3 regions of the Sphingopyxis sp. DBS4 genome follow, and region 2 is predicted to be linked to each of the others. Evidence: riboswitches for the same ligand, from Rfam matches in the RefSeq annotation. Region 2 holds a riboswitch; each other region holds the start of a gene.

Region 1 (9,771 bases), 1.9 Mb from region 2:
CCCGATGGCGGCGCAATATCTCAGTCCCCAGGCGACGCCGACGCTGATCATCGCCGCGGGCCTGATCGAGGCAGAGGCCGAATCGGGCGACCTCGCGGACGCACGGCGCACGATCGCCGAGACCGAACCGCTGATCGCGGCGCTGCCCAAGCCAGGCCTGCCGCAAGCGATCTTCGCGCGCGCGAAGGCGATCGCGCTGCTCAAATCGGGCAAGCTCGGCGAAGCGCGGCGGGAAACCGACCGGGCCGAAGCGCTGTTCAAGGCCGAAGGGCCGGCGGGCGCCTCCTACCTCAAATCCTTCCCCGCGCTGCGGGCGCGGCTGGGGCCGGAATAAGGCCGTCATCCCCGCGGGAATGAGGCCCCCAGGATCAGGCCGCCGCCATCTCATGGTGTATCCAGGCGCGCGCCTGCACCCACCAGCGACGGATCGTGCGGTCGGAAACGCCGAGGACGAGCGCCGTCTCCTTCTCGTCCATCCCCGCGAAGAAACGGCAGTCGACGACCTGCGCGAGGTTGGCGTCGAGCCGCTTCAGCCCCTCGAGCGCCTCGCCCAGCCGGACGACCTGCTCATCCTCGGGCACTGCGGCGGCGAGCGAGTCGAGGCTCTGGGTAAAGCTGTAGGTCGGCGCATCGCGCTTCGACGCTAGCCGCGCCCGCGCGGCGTCGATCAGGATATGCCGCATCGCGGTCGCCGCGCAGGCGAGGAAATGCGAGCGGCTCTCCCAGCCGGCGGCCTTGCGCAGCTTCACATAGGCTTCGTTGATCAGCGCCGTCGTCTGGAGCGTCTGCGGCAGGCCGGCACGATAATGCTCGCGCCGCGCGATCGCCCGTAATTCCCCATACAGGCCCGCGATCAGCTCGTCCGAGCTGCCCGCCCCATTTTTTTCGGCCCCATTTTTTTCGGCTGGCGTGTCCGCTTCCTCGGAAATTTTCCGTCTCGCTCTCTGTCAGGCGTCCGCCGCTCTTCGCAGGTCGGCGGACGCAAGGCAAGCGCGGCAATGACTTAGCGGCCGCACGCGCGGGAGAGAGGCGCCGGAACAGGCGCCCGCCGGGTCGAGATATCCACCGTGGAGGCCGACGGCCTTCGCTCGATCGAGGGGAAGACAAGATGCGTAAATATGCTTGGCTGATCGCCACCGCCACGCCGGCGCTGACCATCGCGCTGCTCGCCATGCCGAACGCGGCACGGGCAGCGGAAGGCGACGTCACCTGTGCAAAGCGCGTGAACGACATCAACGAGGCGGTCCAGTCCGACGGTTCGGTATCAAACGCCTCCAGCGTCGCCTGCGGCCGTCAGGCGCAGGCCACCGCCGAGGAGACGGTGTCGGTCGGCGCGGGGTCCAGCGCCGATGCGGCAGGCGCGACGACGGTCGGGGCTTTCGCGCACGCGACCGGGGCCACCGCAACCGCGGTTGGTTACAAGGCATTCGCGTCGGACGAAAACACGATCGCGATCGGCCACGAGGCCACCGGCAATGGCGGAGGTATCTTCATCGGCAATCTCGCGCGCGGCACCGGCGGCATCTCGATCGGCAACGATGTCTATTCGCTGGGCGGCGGTGTGGCGATCGGCAACGGCAGCTCGGCCGGCAGCAATTCGGTCGCGCTCGGCACCGGGTCCACAACGGCGGGGGAATATGTCGTCAGCGTCGGCAGCGACACGATCAAGCGGCGGATCATCAATGCCGCCGATGGTGAGATATTCGACGGCAGCTCGGATGCCGTCACCGGCAGCCAGCTTTATGCCGTCAAGCAGGACATCGCAGACACCACCGACCTGATCGACGGCGTCGAAGATCGCGTCCTCGACCTGGAAACTGAGGCTTTTTATACCGACGGCCGCCTGTCCCGCCTTGAGGACAGCGGCGTGGGCGGCGGCTACGCGATCGGAGAAAACGCCATTGCCGTCGGCACGGACGCCTCAGCCGACAGCGACGAAGCCGTCGCCATCGGCATGGGCGCCACCGCGCAGGACGGCAAGGCGGTATCGATCGGATCGCAGAATGTCGCCTCGGGCAACGGCGCGGTCGCGATCGGCGATCCCAATGTCGCGACCGGCACCGGCGCGGTCGCCGTCGGCGCCGACAACACCGCCACCGGCACCGGTGCGGTGGCGCTGGGCAATGCTTCGGTCGCGAACGGCGCCAGCGCATTGGCGCTGGGCGACCAGGCCAATGCACAGGGCCGCGGAACCGTTGCGCTGGGCGAACTGACGCAGGCGACGGGACAATCGGCCGTGGCGCTGGGGCAACAGGCGCAGGCGATCGGCGACAACAGCATCGCCATCGGCGGCGGCGACACGCTGACGACGCGCGCGATCGGCGCCAACAGCATCGCCATCGGCGGCCAGGCGCTGGCGAACGGGGCCGACAGCATCATGCTGGGCAACCGCGGCGGCGCCGGGGAGGACGCCGTGGCCATCGGCGCGGGCGCCTTTGCCAGCAGCGACCGTTCGGTGGCGCTGGGCGACAGTGCGACGGCCTTTGCCGAGGGCGCGGTCGCCATCGGCGCCAATTCGACCGCAACGCGCGCCAACACCGTGTCGGTGGGGTCGGCGGGCAATGAGCGGGCGATCACCAATGTCGCCGCCGGCACCACCGATACCGACGCGGTGAACGTCGCGCAGCTCAATGCCGCGCTCGCCGCACAGGGCAATGCGGCGGCGGCCGCGCAGACCACTGCAACCACCGCGCTCGCCAACGCCGCGGCGGCACAAGGAACGGCCGATACGGCGCTGGCCAATGCCGCGACCGCGCAAACGACCGCCGATACGGCGCGCACGGAAGCCGCCGCGGCCCAGACGACCGCGACGACGGCGCTGACCAACGCCGCGGCCGCGCAGACGACGGCAAACACGGCGCTCGCAGGCGCGACCGCCGCACAGGGAACGGCGAACACCGCCCGCACCGAAGCGGCGGCGGCGCAAGGCACCGCGAACACCGCGCTCGCCAATGCCGCCACCGCCCAGACCACGGCAAACGGCGCACAGGCAGCGGCGACAACGGCGGTCCTGCGCGGCGACACCGCGGGGGTCAGCCTGGCGGCGGCGCTCGGCAGCGGCGCGAGTTATGATACGGCGACGGGGGCGGTCAGCGCGCCGAGCTATTCGGTCGGCGGCACCGCCTATCACGACGTCGGCTCGGCGATCGGCGCGCTCGATACCAATGTTGCCGCGCTCAACAGCCGCATCGATGCGCTCAGCCTCGGCAACGACCGGCGCTTTCGCGAAGCGACCGGCGGCATCGTTACCGCGATGGCGATGGGGGGCACGATGATCGTCCCCGACAGCAATGTCTCGGTCTCGTTCAACCTTGCGACCTATCAGGGCGAGCAGGGCTTCTCCGGCGCCGCGGTGGTTCGCCTGACACCGCGCGTGTACGTCAGCGGCGGCTTTGCCGGATCGACCGTCAAGGGAACGACTGGCGGCCGGGTTGGCGTGGCCTTCGGCTTCTAGAATTGATCCCCCGGCTCCCGGCCCCGGAAAAACTGGGGCTGGGAGCGTGGGGGAGTCAGCCTTGCGTCGAACTCCAACGAGTTTGCTTGGCTGTGACGCCTCACCGTCAGCACTTCGCCCGCAGCGGCGGGGTGCCCAACAACCGCCGCCCTATGGTTTCAGCCACTCGAAACCGGCTAGCGAATGGAATTCCAGTCAATCCCTCGTACCCGTAACGGATTGCACATCGCGCTTGTCAGGCCCTGGCGAAGCGTTGGGAAGCGTCCCTGGGTGCCCGGATATCTGCGTGGCGAGCAGACGCGCCGCTTCCGCAAGTTGCGGATCGTCGCCACCCAGCTTCGCATCCGCGTCGAAACCGATTTCGACATCGGGCTTCACCCCTTCGCCCTCGACGATCCACGATCCGTCAGTTGCGGCGAGCGCATATTGCGGCACATTGGTCTCGGTCCCGTCGAGCAGCGGCCCGGTCGATCCGGTGCCGATCACCCCGCCCCAGGTCCGCTTTCCATAGATCGGACCCAGCTTCGCCTGCCGCCATTCATAGGCCATGGTATCGCCGTCGGACATCGTTGCTTCGTTGACGAGCAGCGCGAGTTTTCCGGTGAACACCTGCGTGAACCCGCCCCAGGGGTAGGTCGTCGGATAGTCCATTCCCTTGACATGCCCGGTCGTCAGGAAGGGGCGCAGCAGCCGGTCGATGACGAGCGGCGATCCGCTGCCGCCCAGATTGCCGCGAATATCGACGATCAACCCATCCTTGCGGATTTGTCCGAAATAACCGCGCGCGAACTCCGCCAGCCCCTGCGGCGACATGGCGGGGATATGGACATAGCCGATCCGTCCACCCGACACCCGATCGACGAGATGCCGGTTGTTTTCGCTCCATTCACGATAGGCCAGCCCCTCCTGGCTGGCGATCGGCTTGACGACCAGCGTCCGCTCGCCTTTCACGCCGTCGCGGCCGATCGTCAGCGCGACCTCCTTGTCCGCCTTGCCGATCAGCGCCTCGAACGGGTCGGTGCGGGCATCGAGCGCGCGACCGTCGATCGCGAACAGCCAGTCGCCGACCCGCACTTCCTTGCCGAGCGCGCCGAGCGGCGAGCGATAGAGCGGATCGACGGGGTCGCCCGCATAGATATGGCTGATGCGCCAGCGCGCTTTCGCGGCGTCGAAGACCCAGACCGCGCCGAGCGCCGCCGACCCCGGCGTCGCGGGCTGCCATTCGTCGCGCCCATCGATATAGGCATGGCCGACGTTCAGTTCCGACACCATGCGCCCGATGACCTCGGTCAGGTCGCCCCGGCTGCCGATGCGCGGCAGATCGGCGCGATAGCGCGCGCACAGCGCCGCCCAGTCGAAGCCGTGCATCTTCGCGTCGTAGAAGAAGTCGCGGTAGCGTCGACAGACCTCGTCGAAGACCGCGCGCCATTCCTCGCGCGGCGCGATCGTTCCGGTGAGGCGGCCGATGTCGAGCTTCCTCGCCTTGCCGCTGGCGGTATCGAGCAGCGCATAATCCTTCTCGCGCCGCGTCACCGCAGACGCGCTCCAGGGCAGGAAAGCCACCGCATCGACGCGATCCGCGACGGTGCGCGTTTCCTTCTTCTCGAACGAATAGGCGCTCAGCCGATAGGCATCGTCGTCCGCGATCGCCGCCGAATAGACAATATCGTCCTTGCCGACGGTGAAGGCGTCGATGTTCGCGCTCGCGATCGGCGTCGGCGCGAGGCGGTCGATCAGCCCGTCGAAATCGATCGTCGCGAGCGGCGGAACGGTTTCGTCCTTGCTCGCGGTCAGGAAGGGATCGGGTAGCCCTGCGCGAAGCGGCAGGATGGCGATCGAGCGCTGGCGCGGCACCTGGAAATTCCACTCGCGCCCCTCGAACCGGCCCCGGAACTGGCGGTCGGTCAGCGCATAGAGATAATTGCCGTCAGGCGAAAAGGCCGGCTGCGACATGTTATAGAGCGGATCGCTCGCCGCGACGGTCTTGCCGGTCGCAACGTCGAGGATCTGCACCTGTCCCATATCGGCTGGGCCGAAGCGCGTGTAGGCGAGATAGCGGCTGTTGGGCGACCAGGCATAATCGTTGACGAAGACGCTGCCGCTGCGCCCAGCCTCGCGCATCGCTCCGCTCGCGACATCGACCAGATAGATTGCCCCGTCCTTCCCCGACAGGGCGATGCGCTTGCCGTCGGGCGCCCATTGCGGCCGCGAGAAGCGATCATGGTGACCCGAGGTGAGTTGCCGCGCGGCACCGCCGTCGGCAGACGCGATCCACAGTTCCTCCTCGCCGCCCCGGTCGGAGACATAGGCGATCCATTTGCCGTCGCTCGACATGGCGGCCTCGCGCTCCTGGGCGTCGGAACTCGCGGTTACGGCACGGACCGGTGCGTCGCCCGCGGCCAGATCGAATATGTCGCCCCGCGCCACGAAGAGCGCGCGATCGCCATCGGGCGTCGGGACGAAGCTGTCGATCGCCTCGCCATAGCGCGCGAAGCGCGGGCGCGCCTGCAACGCATCCGACGAGACCCGGATCACCTGCTGCTCTGAGGCACCGGTCGCCGGATCGAAGCGCCAGATGCGGCCGTCGACCTCATAAACGATGGCTCCTGCGCGATCGGCCGACGCCCATTTCGCGTCGCTCTCGTGCCGCGTGAGCTGCTCGGCCTCGCCGGTTGCCGGATCGGCGCGGAACAGGTTCATCGCCCCGTTCCGGTCGGAGAGAAAGAAGAGGCCCTGCCGTGTCCACATCGGGTCGCGTTCGGTCGCATCGGTCCGGGTGAGCTGCCGCGCCGCGCCGCTCGACCGATCATAGATCCACAGGTCCTGCGCCCAGCCCCCGCGATAATGTTTCCAGGTTCGGAAATCGCGCGACCAGGGCGAATAGAGGATCTGCGTTCCATCGGGCGAGAAGACCCCGGCGCCGGCGCGCGCGGTGCCGGCGGGCTCGATCGTGCGCGTCGCCAGGCTGACGGTATAGAGGTTGCTCTGCGACAGCATCGCCGCGTCGCGCATCGACCGGATGAGGATGGCGCTCCCATCGGGCGTCCAGCCGACCACCTGATTATCGCTGCCCCAGCGCGTCGACAGCCCCTTGCGCGAGGGCGCGCTGGTCAGACGCCTTGCCTCGCCCCCGTCGGCGGGCATCACATAGGCCTGGTCGTCGCCGTCGATGCGCGCGGTGAACGCCAGCATTTTGCAATCGGGCGAGAATTTCGCGAAATATTCGGGGCCGGGGGTGCTGGTCAGCCGCCGCGCTTCCGCCGCCGTTCCATCCTGTAGCCACAGATCGCCCGCAAAGCTGAAGACAATCCGCGATCCGCACACATCGGGATAACGGAGATAAGGATCGGCGGGGTCGGGCGCCTGCGCGGACGCCGCGGTGGCGACGCTGCTGAGGAGCGCGGCGACGATGAAGCGCTGGCGCGCACGATCTTTTGAAAAGAAGTTCACGAACGAAGCCCCTCCCGAGCAGGTATCAGGGCCCCATCTGTCCGTGTGCCTGAGATCGTTATCCCGTCGGCGGACGCCTGCGCGCCTCTCTCCAGATTCCATGCGCCGGATGGTCCTTCGTGCCTGAGAGTTTCCGGGGCGGTTGCTCCTTCGGCGGCCTGCGCGAGGCAGGCTCTCTCCCATCCGACTCGCTCAGGATGACGCGGCGTCCGTCCGCTTGTCAAGGCCTTCCGGCGCTCTCCAGCACCCGCAGCGCCGTGGGCCGGTCGATCACGCTGCGCAGGACGAAGGAACTGCGGATCCGCGCGACATTCGGCAGGCTCGACAGCTCCTGCCGATAGGTTTCGTCGAAGTCGTGCAGCGACGGGACATGCACGAGCGCGAGGAAATCCACGTCGCCCGACACGAACCAGCATTTCGACACCGCGCTGCATTTCTGGATCGCCGCTTCGAAGCGATCGAGCGCGTCGTCGGACTGCGACACCAGCTCCATCTGCACCAGGACGAGGATGCCGAAACCCAGCCGGTCGAGATCGAACTGCGCCGTATATCGCTCGATCACGCCATGGCCTTCGAGCAGCCGGCGCCGCCGCGCCGCGGCGTTGCTCGAAAGCCCCACCGCCTCGCCGATCGCGACATCGCTCGACCGCGCGTCCGACGCCAGGATATGCATGATTCGATAATCTAACCGATCAAGCTCAAGTGTTTCCATATTTTCCATAATAATATCGTATCACGACGATATTTCATTCCACAAGCCAATTTGGCACCGAAATTTGGTGGGATCGGCAAGGCCGATGAATGCTAGGTGTCGGTATCGGGGAAAATCAGCAAGCTCATTGCATAAACCGGACATTAGGGGGCCAGTCCGCAAACGGAAGCCAATCTGCAAGGTCCGATCAGGGAGGAGGGATCAACATGCGATTCAATTTTCATGGCGTGTCGTCGGCGGTTTTGATCGCGGCGCTCGCCCATTCGGCCGCGGCGCAGGCTCAAACCGCCGATGCGGACACCCGCGACGGCGACGCCGCAGAGGTCCGGTCGGCCGACAGCGCGCCCGATACCGGTAGCAAGGAGGCGGAAAGCGACATCGTCGTCACCGGCTCGCGCCTGCCGTCGGAATTCTCGACCACCGCGCCGGTGCAGGTGCTCAAGGCGGACCGGGGCGCCGTGCTCGGCAATGCGACCGCGGCGGAGATCGTCGCGCATGCCACCGCCGCGGCAGGCACGCAGCAGATCAACAACCAGCTTTCGGCGACCGGAGCCGGCGGATCGGTTGTGCTGGGCGGCGCCAACGTCAATACGATCAGCCTGCGCAACATGAGCGCGACGCGGACGCTGACCCTGCTCAACGGCCAGCGGATCGCCCCGTCGGGAACCGGAAGCCAGGTCGCGCCGGTCGATTTCAACGTCATCCCCTCGGTCGCGCTCGACCGGATCGAGGTTCTGACCACCGGCGCTTCCTCGGTCTATGGCTCTGATGCGATCGCCGGGGTGATCAACGTCATCACTCGCAAGGGCGGCGACGGGCTCGAACTCGGCGGCTTCGCCCGCCTCCCCGAAAAGCACGGCGGGCGCTATGTCCAGGCGAACGCCTTCTGGGGCCGCAATTACGACAATTTCTACGTGACCGCGGCGCTCGAATATGATCAGCAGTTCGAGCTCGATCTCAAGGATCGGCCCCAGACCGCGTGCCGGCAGGATTTCGTCTACGATCCGACGAGCGGCGAGCGCGTCGACGCCCGCGACACTTCGGGCAACTTCCGCTGCATCAACCACAATCCGAACGGCATCTTCTTCGATCAATATTGGTACGGCGGCGCCTTCGTCTATGATCCGACGCAGGCGAACGGCCCCTATCCCCCCGCCGCGCTCGGGCTGCAGGATCCCACCAATCCGGCCCTTGCGCCGCTGCTCGACTGGGTCCGCGCCAACCGCGGCGGCTTTCCCGACACCTATCCCTATTCGCCCAACACCAGCCGCGCCTATGACGAGGCCGACTCCATCTCGCCCTATCGCCGCATCAACGCCTATGTTTCGGCGGGCGTGAACGTCGGCGACAATTCGGAGCTCTATTTCAGCGCGCTCTATTCGAACCGCCATTCGCAATCGAACGGCTGGTATTTCCTCTACCCCTTCCTGTCGGCGACCAACCCGAACAACACGGTCGGGGAGGCGCTGATCATCGCGAGCGGCGGCAATTCGTCGGGCGACGTCGGCCCGCAGATCGTCCGGCCGTTCCGCGCCGAGCAGAAGGTCGATTTCTTCCAGTCGACCGTCGGGCTGCGCGGCAAGTTCGGCGGGGGAGTGCTGCGCAACTGGAATTACGACATCAGCGCCCGCTTCGGCCTGTCGCGCGGCACCTATGGCCAGACCTTCTATTATCAGGACCGGCTCAACGCCGCGACGGCGCCCGGCATCGCTTGCGACCCCAGCCTGATCACCATTTCGGGTCCGACCGAATGCGTCTCGATCCCCTGGCTGACCAAACGCTTCCTCGTCGACCAGGACTGGACCGACACCGAACGCAATTTCCTCGAAGGCTATGAGGAAGGCCATACCAAATACGACCAGTTCGCCATCGAGGGCAGCCTGTCAGGGCCGCTGTTCACGCTTCCGGCCGGCGAGGTCGCGGGCGTGTTCGGCTTCGCCATCCGCACCGACGACCTCGACGACACGCCGGGCTACAACGCCCGCAACCACAATTATTTCGCCTTCTCGACCGCGGGGCGCACCGCGGGTTCGGACACGGTGCGCGAGGTCTATGGCGAAATCGGCGTTCCGATCGTCGCCGACAAACCCTTCTTCCACAGCCTGCGGCTGACCGCGTCGGGGCGCTACACCGACTACAAATCCTATGGATCGAA
Region 2 (9,771 bases):
CTGTCGCTGATCGACGCGAAGGGCGTGGTGCTCGAACCCGTCAGCGTCGCGACGATGCCCGACCTGCCGCTCGTCATCGGCCCGCACGCGAACCGCCGCGCGCAGGACCTCGACCGGCTGCTGGCCGAGGCGAGTTCCCTGAAGGAATTGCTCGCGGGCGCGACCTGGGTCGGCAACCGCCGCTGGGATTTGCGTTTCCGCAGCGGCGAGACGCTGTCGCTTCCCGAGGGCGAGGTCGAGGCGAAGGCGGCGCTCGCCAAATTCGCGCATATGGACGGCGCCAACCGGCTGCTCGGCCGCGGCATCCTGCGCTTCGACATGCGCGATCCCACGCGTTTCGTGCTGCGCCTGCCGCACGAGGGGCAGGTGGCACCCGCGAAGCTCGACGATGCGCATGACGCGGCCGATGCCGTTGCCGCCGCCGCTTCGGCGGAGAAGGGGTAAGCCATGGCGCCGCCCCGCATCGAAAAGATCATCACCGCGCTCGACGTCGGATCGTGGAAGGTCTGCGCGCTGATCGCGGGGCAGACCGCCGACGGCCAGCTCCATGTCCTCGGCACCGGCCAGCGCGAGAGCCGCGGCGTCCAGCGCGGCTATGTTGCCGACATGGAGCAGACCGAACATGTCGTACGCGAGGCGATCGAACAGGCCGAGCGGATCGCGGGGCTCAACATCGACGACGTCTGGGTCAGCTTTTCGGCGGGCAGCCTCTTGAGCGACGTCGCGCCGATCGAGAGCGAGCTCGGCGGTCACCGCATCGAGCAGGAGGATATCGACGACCTGCTCGCCGCGGGCCGCGCCGGGATCGATCCCGAGGGACGAATGATCCTCCACGCCCAGCCGGCGCTCTATACGCTTGACGGGCTCACCGGGGTCAAGAACCCGATCGGGCTCCACGCCGACCGGCTTGGCGTCGACATCCATATCATCATGGCCGACGGTGCGCCGGTGCGGAACCTCGAGGCGGCGGTGCGGCAGGCGCATCTCGACGTCAACGCCGTCGTCGCGTCGCCGATCGCCGCCGGGCTCGCCTGCCTGTCCGACGAAGAACGCGACCTCGGCGTTGCGCTGGTCGAGCTTGGCGCCGCGGTCACCACCGTCTCGCTCTATGCCGGCGGGATGCTCGTCGAGATGGCGTCGCTGCCCTTCGGCGCGAGCGACATCACCGACGATATCGCCTCCGCCTTCGGCATCCGGCGCAGCCAGGCGCAGCGGCTCCAGAGCTTCTATGGCTCGGCGTCGGCATCGCCGCGCGACAATAATGAGATCATCGAGCTCGATCCCGGCGCGCCGGCGGGCAGCGATTCGCCGCGCATCACGCGCGCGCAGCTCGTCGCGGTGATCCGCCAGCGCCTCGACGCGATGATGGGCGACATCGGCCGGACGCTGAAAGACCTGCATTTCGTCGGGCCGGTCGGGCGGCAGGTCGTGCTCGTCGGCGGCGGTGCCGACCTGAAAGGGCTTGCCGACTACACGCAAAGCGCGCTTGGCCGTGCGGCGCGCGTCGGGCGACCGCGCGGGCTGCACGGCCTGCCCGATGCTCATGGCGGTCCGGCTTTCGCGACGCTCGCGGGTCTGGTTCTCTATGCCGCGTCGGACCCGGTGGACCTTCGCGATCTGCCGATGATGGCGCAGGATGTCTACCGGCCGAAGAACGCGGGCATCATCAATCGATTGATGGCCGCTCTCAAAAGCAGTTTTTGAGGGACGGACGTGGGAAAGGTTAATTTTTTGGGTGATTCCCACGTCACAATAGTGCAATGCGGTCACAGAATTCCGGACGGTGGGACTGACGTCCGGATGGGTCGCAAGGTGAGGGACGCGGCGCAGGTCCGCCGCACAGGGAGATGAGTGGATGAGCATCAATATTGGCCCGCCGCAGGTCGATGAACTGAAGCCGCGCATCGCGGTGATCGGGGTCGGCGGCGCCGGGGGCAATGCCATCGCCAACATGATCGCCGCCCGCGTCGAGGGCGTCGATTTCATCGTCGCGAACACCGACGCGCAGGCGCTGAACGCCTCGCCGGCCGAACGGCGCATCCAGCTGGGGACGCAGATCACCCAGGGGCTGGGCGCGGGGTCTCGGCCCGAGGTCGGACGCGCGGCGGCCGAGGAAAGCATCGCGCAGGTCGAGGAAGCGTTGAACGGCGCGCATATGTGCTTCGTCGCGGCGGGCATGGGCGGCGGCACCGGCACCGGCGCGGCGCCGGTGATCGCCAAGGCGGCGCGCGACCGCGGCATCCTGACCGTCGGCGTGGTGACCAAGCCCTTCACCTTCGAGGGGCAGCGCCGGATGCGGTCGGCGGACTCGGGCATTGCCGAGCTTCAGGACCATGTCGACACGCTGATCGTCATTCCCAACCAGAATCTCTTCCTCGTCGCCAACCCGAACACGACCTTCAAGGAAGCGTTCACCATGGCCGACGAAGTGCTTCAGCAGGGCGTCCGCGGCATCACCGACCTGATGGTCATGCCCGGCCTCATCAACCTCGACTTCGCCGACGTGCGCAGCGTGATGCGCGAAATGGGTAAGGCGATGATGGGCACCGGCGAAGCCGAAGGTGACGGCCGCGCGCTCGAAGCGGCGCAGAAGGCGATCGCCAACCCGCTGCTCGACGGCGTGTCGATGGCGGGCGCGAAGGGCGTCATCATCTCGATCACCGGCGGCGAGGACATGCGCCTGATGGAAGTCGACGAGGCCGCGAACCATATCCGCGAGCTGGTCGATCCCGACGCGAACATCATCTGGGGCAGCGCCTTCAACGACAATCTCGACGGCAAGATTCGCGTGTCGGTCGTCGCGACCGGCATCGACAGCACCGGCGACACGTCGGCGCAGGCTGCGCCCGCGACGCGCAGCTTCTCGTTCCAGCCCGCGCGCACCGTCGCACCGGCTCCGGTCGCTGAGGAGCCTGTCGAGGCGGCCGCGCCCGAAACGCCGGTCGAGGCTCCTGTCGAAACCGACAATGACCCGGCCCCCGGCTTCTCGCTCGGCGACGCGCCGCAGGCCGCAGCGCCCGCCGAAGCCGTTGCCGAGGAAGAGCCGATGGAGCTCTCGCAGGTCGCGGCGCGCTACGACGATACCGCTGACGAGTTGGTGCTCAGCGAGCCCGAGGCTCCGACCGGCTATCAGCCTGCCGCCCCGGCTGCCGAAGCAGCCCCGCACGCTGCGCCTGCCGAGGATGCGCCTGCGCGCTCGCTCGGTGGCGGAACGCTGTTCGAGCGCATGTCGCGCCTGTCGCGCGGTTCGACCGCCGACCGCGAAGAGGGCAAGGAGGACGGGGTCGATATCCCGCGCTTCCTCGGACGGCAGAACAACCAGTAACAGGGCAGTAAGCGGCCGTTGCTCCGGGCAAGGCGGGCCTGAAATCGGGATGATCTGACTTGCCCTTGCGGCCATGGAAAGCGATGCGGCGACAGGGTTGGGCCGCCGGACCCGGACGGGCCCGGCGCTTGGCCGCGGTGGCGGGCGCGCTGCTGCTGACGAGCGCGATCGCCACGCCTGCGCTTGCCTTTCAGGCAGCGACGCCCGACGCGGCGACGAAAGCGGCGATGGACAAGCGCACCGCGGCGCGAACGCTGCTGTCGTCGGCGCTCGGGCGGCTGGCGACGAACAGCAATGACGCCGCGGCGCTGCTCGATGCCGGGCGCGCTTCGAACGAGCTCGAGGATTATCGTGCGGCGGTCGGCTTCCTGACCCGCGCCGAGCAGGCGAGCCCGCGCGATGGCGCGGTCAAGGCGGCGCTCGGCTCGGCGATGGTCCACATGGAAAGCCCGACGCGCGCGCTCGACTATTTCGGCGAAGCGCAGCTTCTCGGCGCGCCCGAACGCCTGTTCCTTGCCGACCGCGGGCTCGCGCGCGACCTGCTGGGACAGCAGGATGCGGCGCAGCGCGACTATCAGCTCGCGCTGTCGATCGCCCCCAATGACGAGGTGACGCGCCGTTATGCGCTCTCGCTCGGGATCAGCGGCGAGCCTGACCGCGCTGTGCAGTTGCTGACCCCGCAGCTTCGCGCGCAGGATCGTGCGGCATGGCGGCTGCGCGCGATGATCCTGGCGATGAACGGCCGCGATGCCGAGGCGACCGAGATCGTCAATGCGACGATGCCGCCGGCGCTCGCGCAGAATATCCTGCCCTATCTGACGCAGATGGACCGGCTCAACCCGGCGCAGCAAGCCGCCGCCGCGCATTTCGGTCGCTTCCCGAGCGGCGAGCTCGGCCCGCGCCGCAAGCCGGTGCAGGTCGCCGCCGCGACGCCGGCTCCGACGCCTCCGCCCGCAGTCACAACCGGCAAAAGGGCGGAACGAAGTAAGCCGCCAGCATCGGCCATGCCGAAACCCGCTTCGAAACCGGCGCCGAAACCCGTGCCGGTCGTTTCGCCGGCGCCGCGACCGGCAGCATCCGCGGTACCCGTCCCAGCGGCAGCTCCGCCCGCGTCGCAGCCCCCCGCCGCGCATAGTCCCGCTCCCTCCGCCGCCGGCAGTCCGGCGCCGGTTCCCGCAAGGACGGAAGTGGCTATCGCCACGCCGCCTGCCCCCGTTTCGTCGGCGCCGGCTTCGTCTGCGCCTGCTCCCTCCACGGCTGCGCCCGTTGCCCCGATCGGCACCAATCCCGTGCAGTCGTCCACGCCCGTCGGTCCCGGCTTTTCGATCGCCGATGTCGGACGCCCCGCGCCGGCTCCGGCGGCGGTTCCCATGACGCCGCCGCCTTCGATCGCCCCGGCGGGAAGCGCGGTGACGCCCGAGGCGCCGCTGGCCTCGCTCGCCGCTATCGCCAGCTCGATCGAGATTCCGCCCGAGGAACTGGCGCGGCCCGACAATGCGATCGGTGCCGATACGCTCGCCAAGCTGCGCGAGGACAAGAAGCGCGCCGACGCCGCCGAAGAGGCGAAGCGCGAGAAGGAAGAGGCGGCCGCCAAGGCGAAGGCCGAAGCCGACGCGAAAGCCAAGGCCGAAGCGGCCGAAAAGAAAGCGAATCCCGCGCGCATCTGGGTGCAGATCGCGACCGGCGCCAATGCCAAGGCGCTGGCGTTCGACTATGGCAAGTTCGCGAAGAAGAACCCCGCGCTGTTCAAGGGCAAATCGGCCGCGACGACCGAATGGGGCAAGACGCGGCGCCTGCTCGTCGGGCCGTTCAAGGATCGCGCGGCGGCGCAGGACTGGCTCGGCGACTACAAGAAGGCGGGCGGCGACGGATTCCTGTTCAACAGCGACGCCGGCCAGAGCGTCGACCCGGTCAAATGAGCGTCGCCGCCTGCGCCAGCAATCCGGCGCAGAGCCGCGGCCGCCGCCACGAGGAACCCGGCCGCGTCGTGCGCGGCCCGCGCGACGCCTTTCAGCGCGACCGCGACCGCATCATCCACTCGATCGCCTTTCGCCGCCTGCGCCACAAGACGCAGGTCTTCGTCGCGCCCGACGGCGACCATTACCGCGTCCGCCTGACTCACAGCATCGAGGTCGCGCAGATCGGTCGCGGCATTGCCCGCGCGCTCGGCCTCAACGAGGATCTGACCGAGGCACTGTGCCTCGCGCATGACATCGGCCACCCACCTTTCGGCCATGCCGGCGAGGACGCGCTGAAGGCCGCGATGTTTGATCACGGCGGCTTCGATCATAACGGCCATACGCTGCGGACATTGGCGCGGCTCGAATGTCCCTATCCGCGCTTCGACGGGCTGAACCTCAGCTGGGAGACGCTGGAGGGGCTCGCCAAGCACAACGGCCCGGTGCGCCGCCCCGGCTGGGCGCTGGCCGAGATCGACGGCGAATTTCCGCTCGACCTTGTGAGCCACGCCAGCCTTGAGGCGCAGATCGCGGCGGTCGCCGACGACATCGCCTATGACAATCACGACATCGACGATGGGCTGCGCGCGGGATTGCTGACGCTCGACCAGTTGATGGGCCAGCCGTTCGTCGCCGCCAATTACCGCGCGGTCGAGGGCCGCTTTCCCGGCGCGCCGCGCGACCGCTTGCTGCGCGAACTGGTGCGCGACCAGATCGGCGTCATGGTCAACGACGTGATCGCCGCGACCGAAGCGAACGTCGCCGCCGCCGGTGTCGCGAGCGTCGGCGAAGTTCGCGCGGCGGGCGGCACGCTCGGCGATTTCTCGGACGAACTCGCGAGGGCGGAGCGCGACCTCAAGCGCTTCATGTATGCGAACCTCTACCACCATCCCTCGCAGATCGAGGCGGCGGCGGGGGCGAAGGAGGTCGTGTCGCGCCTGTTCGACGTCTACGCCGCCGACCCGCGCCTGATGGGCGAGGACTGGGCCTCGCGCCTTCCCGCAGGGGAGGGCGCGACGGTACGCCATATCGGTGATTATATCGCCGGCATGACCGACCGCTTCGCGATCGATCGCTTCGCGGAGATATTTGGGCGCGGGGCGGTGCCGGAGGCGTTGGCGCACGCTTGATCGACGGTGCGAAAATAACCACAGGCCCACGTTGCCAACCCGACCCGGCGCAGCTTAGGATCGCCCCATGGCGTCACCCGACATCTTGCTGCTTGGCGCAACCGGCCTCGTCGGCGGCATCGTGGCGCGGTCGGTCGCGGCGACGATCCTCGTCCGCCGCGCGCCCGATTATCAATATTCGCAGCCGGAGATGGACGTTGCGCCCAGCGAGCAATGGCCCGCGATCATCGCCGGCCGGCGACCTGCGACCCTCATCTCCTGTCTCGGCACCACGATCCGGCAGGCGGGGTCGCAGGCAGCCTTTCGGGCGGTCGATCATGATCTGGCCCTCGCTTGCGCGCGAGCCGCGAAGGAGGCGGGCGCGCGGCATATGATCGCGGTCAGCAGCGTCGGGGCGTCGTCGCAAGCCTCCAATTTCTATCTGCGGACCAAGGGCGAGGTCGAGGATGATCTTCGCGCGCTGGCGTTCGACCGGCTCGATTTGCTTCGCCCCGGCCTGCTGACCGGCGAGCGTCAGGGGCCGCCGCGGCTGGGCGAGGGGATTGCGATGGTCGCGGCGCCGCTGACCGATGCGCTGCTCCATGGATCGCTGCGTCGCTATCGCTCGATTCCGGCAGAAAGGGTCGCACAGGCGATCGTCACCCTGACCGGCGAGCGGGCGTCCGGCGTCTATATCCACGAAAACGACGCGATCCGCGCGCTCGCCGATTGACTCCGCAAAAAGGCGACGCCAAGGCTCGGGCGTCTGTCGGGTCTCCTTGCGGAGATTCGGCCGGCCGCGCGGGAGAGCGCGGGGCAGGGCGACCTGCACCGCCACCGAAGGAGCAACCGCCCCGGAAACTCTCAGGTCAACGGACCGCGCAGGCTGGAACGGACACTCTGGAAAGCGTTCCGGCGAAGGTCGTCGGGACCACCGAAGGGGTAACCCTGCGTTCTCGCAGGGGAAAACTCTCAGGTTCCCGTGACAGAGGGGGCATGGCGACAGGACGGCATCGGGCCGCGCCTCGCCATGTCAACCGCGGGAGACTGACATGACCGAAACGGACTTTACGGGCGAGGAAGCGGTTCCCACCGCAACGCTGCCGCTCGACGCCTGGCACCGCGCGAAGGGCGGCCGGATGGTCGAATTCGCCGGCTATTGGATGCCGATCCAATATGAAGGCATCATGGCCGAACATCAGTGGACGCGCGAGAATGCGGGTCTGTTCGACGTCAGCCATATGGGGCAGCTCAGTCTTGAAGGCGAAGGCGCCGTGGAAGCGCTTGAAGCGCTCGTCCCCGGCGACATCGCGGCGCTCAAGCCCGGTCGGATGCGCTATTCGCTGCTGCTCGGCGAAGATGGCGGCATACTCGACGACCTGATGATCACCAACGAAGGCGACCAGCTCGGCATCGTCGTCAATGGCGCGGTCAAATGGGACGACATTGCGCATCTTCGCGAGCATCTTCCCGATGATGTTACGCTCAACCACAACGAGGATTACGGTCTGCTCGCGCTGCAGGGGCCGAAGGCGGCCGAAGCGCTCGCGCGTCTCGTTCCCGAAAGCGCCGGCCTTGTCTTCATGCAGGCTGCGCAGGCGACCTGGAACGGCCATGCGATCGCGCTCAGCCGCTCGGGCTATACCGGCGAGGACGGTTTCGAAATCTCGCTTCCGAACGAAGCGCTCGCGGCTTTTGCCGACGCGCTGTGCGCGATGGATGAGGTGAAACCGATCGGGCTCGGTGCGCGCGATAGCTTGCGGCTCGAAGCGGGACTTCCCCTCTACGGCCACGATCTCAGCGAAGACACCGATCCGATCGAGGGCGACCTTGGTTTTGCGATCGGCAAGCGCCGCCGCGAGGAAGCGAATTTCCCCGGCGCCGCGCGCATTCTCGGCCATCTTGCCGACGGTCCGCCGCGCAAGCGCGTGGGCCTGCTCGTCGATGGCAAGCTGCCGGTGCGTGAAGGCGCGAAGCTGTTCGACGGCAACACAGAGATCGGCGTCGTGACTTCGGGCGGCTTTGCCCCCAGCGTCGGCGCGCCGATCGCCATGGGTTATGTGCCGCGCGATCACGCGGTGCCCGGCACCGCCATCGCCGCCGAAGTTCGCGGCAAGCGCGTGCCTTGCACCGTCGCCGCCATGCCCTTCGTTCCCCATAATTATGTCCGCAAACAGGGAGGCTGACCGATGCCGCGTTATTATACCGAAGAGCATGAATGGGTCGATGTCGACGGCGACATCGCGACGGTCGGCATCACCGACTTCGCGCAGAGCCAGCTCGGCGACATCGTGTTCGTCGAGGTTCCCGACACCGGCGCCGAACTGGCTGCGGGCGGTGACGCCGCGGTCGTCGAATCGGTCAAGGCCGCGAGCGACGTCTATGCGCCGGTCGACGGCGTGGTGACCGAAGGCAACGGCCAGCTCGAAGAGGATCCGGCGCTCGTCAACAGCGACCCGGAGGGCGAAGGCTGGTTCTTCCGCATGACGCTGACCGACAAGAGCCAGCTCGACGGTCTGATGAACGCCGAAGCCTACAAGGCCTTCATCGCCGATCTTTGACTTGTCCTCCCCTCCCGCAGGCGGGAGGGGTCGGGGGTGGGCTTTGGGCAAGCCTGCTCTCGCCGCCATGCCCACCCCCGGCCCCTCCCGCCTGCGGGAGGGGGGAGATGATGTGAGCGCATCCGCCGCCCTCGCCGATTGCCGCCTGATGGTGGCGACGCCCATCTATGACGGGGCGCAGGGTAGCTATGTCCGCGCGGCGCTCGACCTCGCGTTGAAGGCGCAGGCGGCGGGCGTCGCGGTGCGCTTCGAGTTCATTCTTTACCAGCCGTCGATCACGCGCGCGCGCGATCTGCTGGCGGCGATCTTCCGCGCCAGCGATTCCACCCATCTACTGTTCGTCGACGCCGATATCGATTTCGCGGCTGACGACGTCTTTTCGATGCTGGCCGCGATGCGCGAGCGGGACGATTGCGCGATCCTTGCCGCCGCTTGCCCGCGACGGATGGTCAACTGGTCCAACGTCGCACGCGCGGTCGAGCGTGGGATGGCGAAGGACGATCCGGGCGACCTCGCGCGCTTCGGCGGCGAGTTCGCGCTGCATTTCCTGCATCGGGACCAGCGGTTCGCGCTGACCGACCTCGTCGAGTTGACGCGAGCCGGGACGGGGATGATGCTGATCCGCCGCGACGTGCTCGATGGACTCGCCGCGCGGCACCCTGAGCTTGGCTTTCGCACCGACCCCGGCGAGCGCGCCGCGCACGGCGTCGCGGACAGCGAGCAGAGCTTCTTCCTGCCGATGATCGACCCGGACAGCCGCGAATTGCTGTCCGACGATTATGCCTTTTGCCGCCGCGCGCGCGATGCGGGTTTCCGCA
Region 3 (9,771 bases), 1.9 Mb from region 2:
GCGACGCCGTCGTCCAGAATTGCCAGGCAGAGGGCTTCGCGCCCGATTTCTCGCCGATCAACGACGGCATCCTCGGGGTCAGCGGCGGCGGCAAGGGCCGGCTGAAGGCGGAAACCTCGACCAACTTCAACGCCGGCGTGGTCATTCGTCCGGGCTTCGCGAACCTCCAGCTCGCGGTCGATTATTACGACATCAAGGTGAAGAACGAAGTCGACACCTTCGGCGTCAGCAATATCGTCAACAGCTGCTATAATCTGACCGGCGCGCAGCGTGACAGCTTCTGCAGCCTGATCACCCGCGATCCCGTGACGCGAGCCATCTCTCAAGTCGACGATCGCTACATCAACCTGTCGCAGCAGCGCGCCCGGGGCATCGATTTCGCGCTCCAGTTCGGCTTCCCACTTGGGACGGACGCCAATCTCGGGTTCGAGATCCGGGGTACGCGCGCCCTCGAAAATTCGATCACGCGCGACGCGCTCAGCCCCGAGCTCGACCGCAACGGGCTGTCGGGCTTTCCCAAGCTCACCGGCTATGCCGAAGCGCATCTCGACTACAAAAAGCTGACCTGGTTCGTCGGCGCCAATTATGTCGGCCGCGTCGACGACACCCGCTATTGGGAGGAACAGGGCGCCTTCATTCCCGGCACGGATCATTTCCGCTTCTATGGCGCCTATGCCGGCCGGAATGTCTACGGCAATTCGAACGATTTCGCCGAGGTTCGCGAAAAGCTGTCGGTCGCCGCCTATGTGACGGCCTACACCTCGGTTCGCTGGCAGATTCTCGACAAGACGACATTGCTCGCCGGGGTCAGCAACATCTTCGACCGGAAGCCGCCGGTGATCGGCCCCGATGCCTATACCTATCGGATCGGATCGGTCGCCGGGAATCAGTATAATCTGACCGGGCGCACCTTCTTCATGCGTCTCAACCAGTCATTCTGAGGTCCGGCCCTCCTTCCATCGACGCAGACCATTGTTCGCGTCGATGGATTCGGAGCGGCTGCCAAGAATTGGCGGCCTTGATCGTGCGGCCCCGGTGGTGGCCTGTCCGTCGAATTGCCCTGACACGCTGAAGCTTCGATGATATTCTTCACCTCGCCACGCATTTGGCGCTCAGCGCCCGCACCCGGCGGGGAATGTTACCAGCCCGTCAGCATTCGACGACGTTGACGGCCAGACCGCCAAGACTCGTTTCCTTATATTTCGAGCGCATATCCTCGCCGGTCTGGCGCATCGTCTCGATGACTGCATCGAGCGGGACGACGTGCCGGCCGTCGCCCTGAAGCGCGAGGCACGCGGCATTTATCGCCTTGACCGCCCCCATTGTGTTGCGTTCGATACAGGGAATCTGAACGAGCCCGCCGATCGGGTCGCAGGTCAGTCCGAGATTATGCTCCATCCCGATTTCGGCGGCATTTTCAATCTGCTCATTGGTGCCGCCGAGCGCGGCGACGAGGCCTGCGGCCGCCATCGAGCACGCGACGCCCACTTCGCCCTGACAGCCCATTTCCGCAGCCGAGATCGACGCGCGCATCTTGTAGAGGAATCCGATGGCGGCGGCGGTCGCGAGCAGGATGCGGCTTCCCTCGCGCGAAGCGCCCGGGGTGAAGGATTCATAATATTTGAGGACCGCCGGCAGCACGCCCGCCGCGCCATTGGTCGGGGCAGTTACCACGCGGCCGCCCGCGGCATTTTCCTCGTTCACGCTCAGTGCGAACAGACTGACCCATTCGAAGATCTTGGTGGGGTCGTTCGAGGGGGCCTTGGCCAGCAGCGCATGGTGCAGCGACCGCGCGCGGCGCGGAACGTTGAGGCCGCCGGGCAATACGCCCTCGCCGCGGCACCCGCGCTCGATGCAGGCGAACATGGCGTCGCGCACAGCATCGATGAAGGCAATCGTCTCGACCGGCGCGCGCCACGCCTCCTCGTTGGCGAGGACGATGTCGGCTATCGCAAGCCCGTGGGTCCGGCCGATTGCGAGCAGCTCCTCCGCCGAGCCGAACGGGTAAGGAAGGGCGACGTTCGACCGTGCCTCCGCCTCGCCCTCACAGCGTATCGCGCCACCGCCGACCGAGAAAAAGGTGCGGGTCAATTCCTCACCGAAGGCATAACGGGCCGTGAACCGCATCGCATTCGCATGTCCGGGCAGAAATTCTCCGCGCCGGAAAATGAGGTCCGCTGTTTCGTTGAATGCGACCGGGCAACAGTCAGCGAGCCGAAGTGAATGGCACTCCCTTATCGCCGCAACGATCTCTTCGACCCGATCTGGATCGATTTCTTCCGGAAGCCGGCCGGACAATCCAAGCAGGATTGCCCTGTCCGTCGCATGCCCCTTGCCGGTCAGCGCAAGCGAGCCGAACAGCTCGCAAGAGACGCGCGCAGGGTGGCCTTTGCCCATCGCGAGCCGGGCGAATTGCGCGGCTGCGCGCATAGGTCCCACCGTGTGGGAACTCGACGGCCCGATCCCGATCGTGAACAGATCAAAGATGCTGAACGCGACATTCGTCGTATGAATCTGTGCGGACACCGGCGCCTCTCCTGCCGGCATTCGCCGGACATCAGCGCCCCTTCTGTCTGCTTGCCTGAGATCGCTATCCCGTCGGCGGACGCACTAAGCGTCACTTTCCAGAATTCCATTGCCGCATGGTCCTTCTGCCTGAGAGTTTCCGGGGCGGTTGCTCCTTCGGCGCCGGAAATATCCGGTCTCTCCCACATCGGCGGATCGACCATCGCGCGCGGCGATCATTGTGTCAACGCTCTGTTTCATCCGATAGCAGACATCACCGAGGTGCATGGGAGTGGTCTGCCCGCGAAGGCGGGCACACCATTGTTAGTGAAAACCCCCCTGGTGCAACGGCATCTTTGCGGAATCCCATAGACTGTAGCGCGCCGTGAAGAGGTCGTGGTCCGGTCTCAACCGATTGACCGCTTTCGGGTGTGGCCGCTTGGCTCACTCGCGGCCCGTACAACAAATTCTCAAAGCGCTGATTCGTCCGGTCGAGACCCAATGTCTACCCAAAGGCGCCTCCCCCGAAGCACGGCGAATATCAATGGAAACGGGCGCCGCCGCAGAAGAAACCGTTGCAAATTCACGCAAATTTGTGCCTGATTGCAGAGTTCCGCCCAGTTTTCGGGCAAACCAATATATCTCGAAATAGGGATTTGGCCGAATCGCGAAATTTCTCCTTATTTTTCATAAGCATAGATTTTTTGACGGACTGCTACTCGGTCATTTCAGACTAAATATTTTTCTGTCGCATTTCCAATGCGTTACAGCGCGCTGAATTATTGAGTGGGAGTGATCCATGTCCATCGCCTATATCACCATCGGCACCAACGACATGGCGCGGTCGCGGCGCTATTATGATGCGGTCATGCCGCATCTCGGCGGCCGGCTGGAGGTCGACTATGGCGACCAGGCTTGCTGCTATGCGATGCCGAGCGAACAGCGCGTCTGGATCGGCAAGCCGAACGACGGATTGGCGGCGGCTCCCGGCAACGGAATCATGCCCGGTTTTCTATGCGAAAGCCAAGCGGCGGTGGACGCGGCCCATGCCGCTGCGCTGGCCTGTGGTGGCACCAACGACGGCGACCCCGGTCCGCGCCCACTTTATGGGCCGGACTTCTATGGCGCCTATGCCCGCGACCCCGAAGGCAACAAGATGAGCTTCGTCTATTTCGGAGCGCCGCAGAGCTGAGCAGACGCCGGCAGAGCGAACGGCGGCTCAATCGCGCAATATCGGCTCACCCGTCCGCGGATTGACCAGCGTCACATTCTCGAGCGCCTGGATTTTCCATGCGCCATCGCGCCGGGTCACGACCGCAAGAATCATCGTGTCGACCCGATGCGGCCCCACCGGATGCGCCGCGCCCGCGCTCAGCCGCGACCATATGTGCAGGATCGCGGCATCGTCCGAAATCGGATCGACGTCGGCGACCTCGTTGGTCAGCGTCGAATCGCTGTAGATCGTCTCGTGGATCGGGGCATGGCCCGCGACGATCTGTTCCACCCCGCGCCAGTAGGTGCCGAAGCGATTCACGAAGCTCGCGTCCACATGGAACAGCGCGGCGAACGCCGCCATGTCGTGCCGGTTCCATGCGTCCGCAAATCGCGCGGCGATACTCGCCGGTCCTTCTTCCTGAACCATATGACCCTCCGGACGGCCGAGCGGCTCGACGGCGCAACGCCCATTGTCCTATCCTGTCTTCCCGGCGAAATCGACAAGCGAGTCGCAGTCATGGACAGGATCGAAACCGAAGCCTCGGGCGGCTGCCAGTGCGGCGCGGTGCGCTGGCACATCACAGCGGTGCTCGACACATCGCATATCTGCCATTGCCGCATGTGCCAGAAGGCAGCGGGCAATTTTTTCATCGCGCTGATCGGCGTCCCGCGCGATGCGATCGCCTGGACACGCGGGCAGCCGGCAACCTTTGCCAGTTCGGACAAGGCCGCGCGCGGTTTCTGCCGCGACTGCGGAACGCCGCTCACCTACGACTATCACGAGAGCAGGCATATCAACCTCACGACCGGATCGTTCGACGAGCCCGAGCGGTTTCAGCCCAAGGTCCAGTTCGGCCTCGAAGCCCGGCTCCCCGTTTTCGAGGATCTGCCGCTGAAGGCTGAAGGCACGACCGAAGAGACGATGGCCGCCTATGTCGGGGCGATCAGGGCGAGCAACCACCAGCATCCCGATCGCGACACCGATCGCTGGCCGCAATAAGCAGTCGCGCGCGGCCTATTGCTCAAGTTCGAGCAGATATTTCTTCGCGTCGAGCCCGCCGGCGAAGCCGGTCAGCTTGCCCGTCGATCCGACGACGCGGTGGCAGGGCGCAATGATCGAAATGGGATTGCGGCCGTTGGCGGCGCCGACCGCGCGCGAGGCGGTCGGCCTGCCGACCTGCTGCGCGATCTCGCCATAGCTGCGCGTCTCGCCGAACGGGATGGTGAGCAGCGCGCTCCACACGCGTTTCTGAAAATCGCTTCCCGAAAAGGAGAGCGGCACGTCGAACGTCCGGCGCTTGCCGGCAAAATATTCGCCGAGCTGGCGTTCGGTTTCGACGAGCACCGGATGCTCGGCATCCTCGGTCAGCGGCCCCAGCTGGACGCGGCCCGGCCGGTCCTTCTCCCAGAGGATCGCGGCGAGCCCCTTGGCGTCGGCGACGAGGGTCAGTTCGCCGACCGGCGACCAGATGGTTTTGAAAGCATGCGTCATAGATTCGATCCTGTCATTCGCTGTCGCGCTTTGGCGATGAGCTTCCTATGGCAGGGGCGACGCGGCGACGCGTCCCGAATCTTGCGCCCAACCTCGACGGAAAGACAGCCATGACCCCCACCGCCAAAATCCTGCTCCTCGGCTCGGGCGAGCTTGGCCGCGAATTCACCATTTCGGCAAAGCGGCTCGGCTGCCATGTCGTCGCCTGCGACAGCTATGACGGCGCGCCGGCGATGCAGGTCGCCGACGAGCGCGAGGTCTTCCCGATGCTCGACGGTGACGCGCTGCGCACCGTGATCGAAAAGCACCGCCCCGATCATGTGGTGCCCGAGATCGAGGCGATCCGCACCGAGGTGCTCGCCGAGCTCGAGGCCGAGGGTTTCCATATCGTCCCCTCGGCCCGTGCCGCGCGGCTCACGATGAACCGCGATGCGATCCGCAACCTTGCCGCGAGCGAACTGGCGCTGAAAACCTCGACCTTCGAATATGCGACGAGCCGCGAGGAACTCGCCGCCGCAGCGGTGCGCGTCGGCTTTCCGCTCGTCGTCAAGCCGGTCATGTCCTCATCGGGCAAGGGCCAGAGCACGGTGAAGGACGCCGCGGGCATCAACGCCGCGTGGGACTATGCCGCCGCCGGGATGCGCGGCGACCGGCTGCGCGTGATCGCCGAGGCGTTCGTCGATTTCGATTATGAGATCACTTTGCTCACGATACGGCACAAGGACGGCGTCAGCTTCTGCCCGCCGATCGGCCATCGGCAGGACCGCGGCGATTATCGCGAAAGCTGGCAGCCCGCGGCGATGTCCGCTGCCGCGCTCGCCGCCGCGCAGCAAATGGCCGCCAAAGTCGTCGACGCGCTGGGCGGCCACGGCATCTTCGGGGTTGAATTTTTCGTGAAGGGCGACGCGGTCATTTTCTCCGAACTCAGCCCGCGTCCGCACGATACCGGGATGGTGACGCTGGTGTCGCAATCGCTGTCCGAATTCGACCTCCACGCCCGCGCGATTCTCGGGCTGCCGATTCCCGCCGTCACGGTACCGCATGCGAGCGCCAATGCGGTCCTGCTCGCCGACCGCGACGCGGCGGACTTCACCATCACCGGCCTCACCGAGGCGCTGGTTCCGCCGGACGCGAACACCCATGTCGATGTCCGCATTTTCGGCAAGCCGGTGACGCGCTCGTATCGCCGCATGGGAATCGCGCTCGCCCGCGTCGAAAGCGGCACGACCGACGAGGCGCGCGCGATTGCGGCGGCAGCGGCAGGAAAACTGAAGATCGGCTACCGGGAATAAACCCGCCGCACCGATCGGCGTTTTCGACCGGAAACCGACCTACCTTACATCGTCATCCCGGACTTGATCCGGGATCCATTCAACCGGCGCTGAGAGAATGGATCCCGGATCAAGTCCGGGATGACGAGAGTCTGAAAGTCGCGCGTAGCATCTCTTATCTTCGTCATTCCCGCGAAAGCGGGAACCCAGAGCGTGCGTCGGCTGACCCCACTCTGGGTTCCCGCTTTCGCGGGAATGACGAAGATAAGGATGTCCGCTCTCCACCTCAAAGCAACTGCAACGCCTCGCACGGACATAGCTAGGCCGCCCCGCATCCCCCTGCTACACCCCGCGCCATGTCCGAGAAGAATCATCTCTATCTGGTCGATGGCTCCAGCTACATCTTCCGCGCCTATCACCGCCTGCCGCCGCTGACGAACCCGAACGGAGTGCCGGTCGGCGCGGTCTATGGCTATACCACCATGCTGTGGAAGCTGGCAAAGGATCTGCACGACGCCGACGGGCCGACGCATCTCGCCGTCATCCTCGACCATAGCAGCCAGTCGTTCCGCAACGACATCTACGACCAGTATAAGGCGAACCGCCCCGAGCCGCCCGAGGATCTGCGCCCGCAATTCCCGCTGATCCGCGACGCGACGCGCGCTTTCTCGCTGCCGTGCATCGAGATGGCGGGGTATGAGGCCGACGACCTGATCGCTTCTTATGCCGAGGCCGCGGTGCGCGAGGGCTGGGACGTCACCATCGTCTCGTCCGACAAGGATCTGATGCAGCTCATCCGCGAACCCACGGACGGCTCGCCGCATGTCGACATGCTCGACACGATGAAAAACGTCCGGCTGGGCATGGAAGCGGTAAACGAGAAATTCGGGGTCACCCCCGACCTCGTCGGCGACGTGCTCGCGCTGATGGGCGACAGCGTCGATAACGTCCCCGGTGTGCGCGGGGTCGGTCCCAAGACGGCGACCAAGCTCATTCAGGAATATGGAAATCTCACTGCCGCGCTCGACGGCGCCGAGACGATGAAGGCCAGCAAACTGCGCGACAATCTGATCGAGCATCGCGGCATGGCCGAACTGTCGCGCATCCTCGTCGACCTCAAGCGCGACTGCCCCCTCCCCGACCCGCTCGATGACCTCAAGCTCGGCGCGATCCCGCCGGGGCCGCTCAAGCTGTTCCTCGACGAGCACGGCTTTCGCTCGCTGTCGGCGAAGCTCGACAATGGCGTCGCGCCGAGCGGCCCGCCGACGCTGCCGCGCGCGGGCGCCGCGCCCGCTGCGGCGTCCGCCGCTCCCTCGACGCCGACTCTCCCGGCATGGCCCGCGATCGATCGCACCTTGTACGAGACGGTGACGACGATCGAGGCGCTCGACCACTGGATCGAGGCCGCGCGCGCCGCGCATGTCGTCGCGGTCGATACCGAGACCGCGAGCCTCGACAGCGTCACCGGCGATCTTGTCGGGGTCAGCCTGTCGACCGGTCCCGGCCGGGCGTGCTACATCCCGCTCGGCCATGGCGGCACCGACATGTTCGCCGAAAAGCCCGAACAGATTCCGATGCAGGACGCGCTCGGGCGCCTGCGCGCGCTGTTCGCCGACGAGGCGGTGCTCAAGGTCGGGCACAATCTCAAATATGACATCGGCGTCCTCGCGCAGCACGGGGTCACCATCGCGCCCTATGACGACACGATGGTGATGAGCTTCGCGCTCGACGCGGGCAAGCACGGACACGGACTCGACGAGTTGGCGAAGCTCCACCTCGATCACATCTGCCTGACCTTCAAGGAGATGTGCGGGACCGGCAAGTCGCAGATCAGCTTCGCCGAAGTGCCGCTCGACCGCGCGACCCATTATGCGGCGGAGGATGCCGAGGTCGCGTGGCGCCTGTGGAAATTGCTCAAGCTCCGCCTGCCGATCGAGGGCGGGACGCGCATCTACGAGATGGTCGACCGCCCGCTCGCCGCCGTCGTCGAAGGGATGGAACGCGCGGGGATCATGGTGAACCGCGACTATCTGGCGCGCCTGTCGGGCGAGTTCGCGAACGACATGCTGCGCATGGAGGGCGAAATCCACGAACTCGCGGGGCAGCCCTTCGCGATCGGCAGCCCCAAGCAGCTCGGCGAAATCCTCTTCGACAAGCTGGGGCTGAAGGGCGGGCGCAAGGGCAAGTCGGGCGACTGGTCGACCGACCAGAACGAGCTAGAACGTCTGGAACGCGACGGCGTGCCGATCGCGCGCAAGATTTTGGAGTGGCGCCAGCTCGCGAAGCTCAAATCGACCTATACCGATGCGCTGCAAGGGCAGATCAACGCGAAGACCGGCCGCGTCCACACCAGCTACAGCCTCGTCGGCGCGCAGACCGGGCGGCTGTCGTCGACCGACCCCAATCTGCAGAACATCCCGATCCGCACCGAGGTCGGCCGCCAGATTCGCGACGCCTTCATCGCCGCGCCGGGCCATGTGCTGCTGGCCGCCGACTATAGCCAGATCGAACTCCGCCTCGCGGCGCATATGGCCGACGTGCCCGAACTCAAGCAGGCCTTCGCGCAGGGCCAGGATATTCACGCCGCGACCGCGATCGAACTGTTCGGGGAGGTCAACCGCGACACGCGCGGCAAGGCGAAGACGATCAACTTCGCGATCCTCTACGGCATCTCGCGCTGGGGTCTCGCGAACCGGCTCGAAGTGACGCCCGATGAGGCGCAGGCGTTGATCAGCCGCTATTTCGAGCGCTTTCCCGGCATCAGCGACTATATCACCGACACGCTCGAAACCGCGCGCGCGCGTGGGTATACTGAGACTTTGTTCGGCCGGAAGACCTGGTTTCCGCGCATCAAGGCCGCGAACCAGAACGAACGCGCGGGTAGCGAGCGCGCCGCGATCAACGCGCCGATTCAGGGTACCAGCGCCGACCTGATCAAGCGCGCGATGGCGCGGATGCCGAAAGCGCTCGACGATGCGAGGCTTGGCGACGTGAAGATGCTGCTCCAGGTCCACGACGAACTCGTCTTCGAGGCGCCCGAGGACAAGGCCGAAGCCGCGGGCGAGGTCATCCGCCGTGTGATGTCGGGGGCGGCCGAGCCGGTGCTGGCGCTGTCGGTGCCGCTCGATGTCGAGGTCGGCATCGGCAAAAGCTGGGGCGACGCGCATTGATCGGGGTGCTGCTGTTCGCCGCGGCGGTCATCGGCGATCCGGGTACCGCGCCGCCATCACCCGCCCCCGCAGCCGAAAGCGAGGCCGCGCCGCCCACGATCGCCGACAGCGACATTCG

Evidence for each region. A riboswitch is a leader RNA that binds a small molecule or an ion and turns the genes downstream of it on or off. The one in region 2 is predicted to bind glycine.
Region 1: another riboswitch for glycine. It lies ahead of NP825_RS04000 (S41 family peptidase); the one in region 2 lies ahead of gcvT (glycine cleavage system aminomethyltransferase GcvT).
Region 3: another riboswitch for glycine. It lies ahead of NP825_RS03985 (L-serine ammonia-lyase); the one in region 2 lies ahead of gcvT (glycine cleavage system aminomethyltransferase GcvT).

The regions. Positions count from the first base shown of each region.
Region 1 is NZ_CP102384.1:872,459-882,229, reverse strand. It holds gene NP825_RS04015 (serine/threonine-protein kinase) at 1-334, shown strand, start outside; gene NP825_RS04010 (ECF-type sigma factor) at 369-929, opposite strand; gene NP825_RS04005 (hypothetical protein) at 1,109-3,454, shown strand; gene NP825_RS04000 (S41 family peptidase) at 3,650-6,904, opposite strand; glycine riboswitch at 7,005-7,096, opposite strand; gene NP825_RS03995 (Lrp/AsnC family transcriptional regulator) at 7,125-7,616, opposite strand; gene NP825_RS03990 (TonB-dependent siderophore receptor) at 7,823-9,771, shown strand, end outside.
Region 2 is NZ_CP102384.1:2,763,681-2,773,451, reverse strand. It holds gene NP825_RS13165 (cell division protein FtsQ/DivIB) at 1-444, shown strand, start outside; gene ftsA (cell division protein FtsA) at 448-1,704, shown strand; gene ftsZ (cell division protein FtsZ) at 1,856-3,325, shown strand; gene NP825_RS13150 (SPOR domain-containing protein) at 3,463-5,244, shown strand; gene NP825_RS13145 (deoxyguanosinetriphosphate triphosphohydrolase) at 5,241-6,413, shown strand; gene NP825_RS13140 (NAD(P)H-binding protein) at 6,481-7,125, shown strand; glycine riboswitch at 7,185-7,282, shown strand; glycine riboswitch at 7,283-7,391, shown strand; gene gcvT (glycine cleavage system aminomethyltransferase GcvT) at 7,445-8,578, shown strand; gene gcvH (glycine cleavage system protein GcvH) at 8,582-8,953, shown strand; gene NP825_RS13125 (glycosyltransferase) at 9,066-9,771, shown strand, end outside.
Region 3 is NZ_CP102384.1:862,521-872,291, reverse strand. It holds gene NP825_RS03990 (TonB-dependent siderophore receptor) at 1-941, shown strand, start outside; gene NP825_RS03985 (L-serine ammonia-lyase) at 1,150-2,547, opposite strand; glycine riboswitch at 2,568-2,630, opposite strand; glycine riboswitch at 2,634-2,721, opposite strand; gene NP825_RS03980 (VOC family protein) at 3,305-3,697, shown strand; gene NP825_RS03975 (SgcJ/EcaC family oxidoreductase) at 3,725-4,147, opposite strand; gene NP825_RS03970 (GFA family protein) at 4,238-4,720, shown strand; gene NP825_RS03965 (methylated-DNA--[protein]-cysteine S-methyltransferase) at 4,736-5,212, opposite strand; gene purT (formate-dependent phosphoribosylglycinamide formyltransferase) at 5,323-6,504, shown strand; gene polA (DNA polymerase I) at 6,840-9,653, shown strand; gene NP825_RS03950 (hypothetical protein) at 9,659-9,771, shown strand, end outside.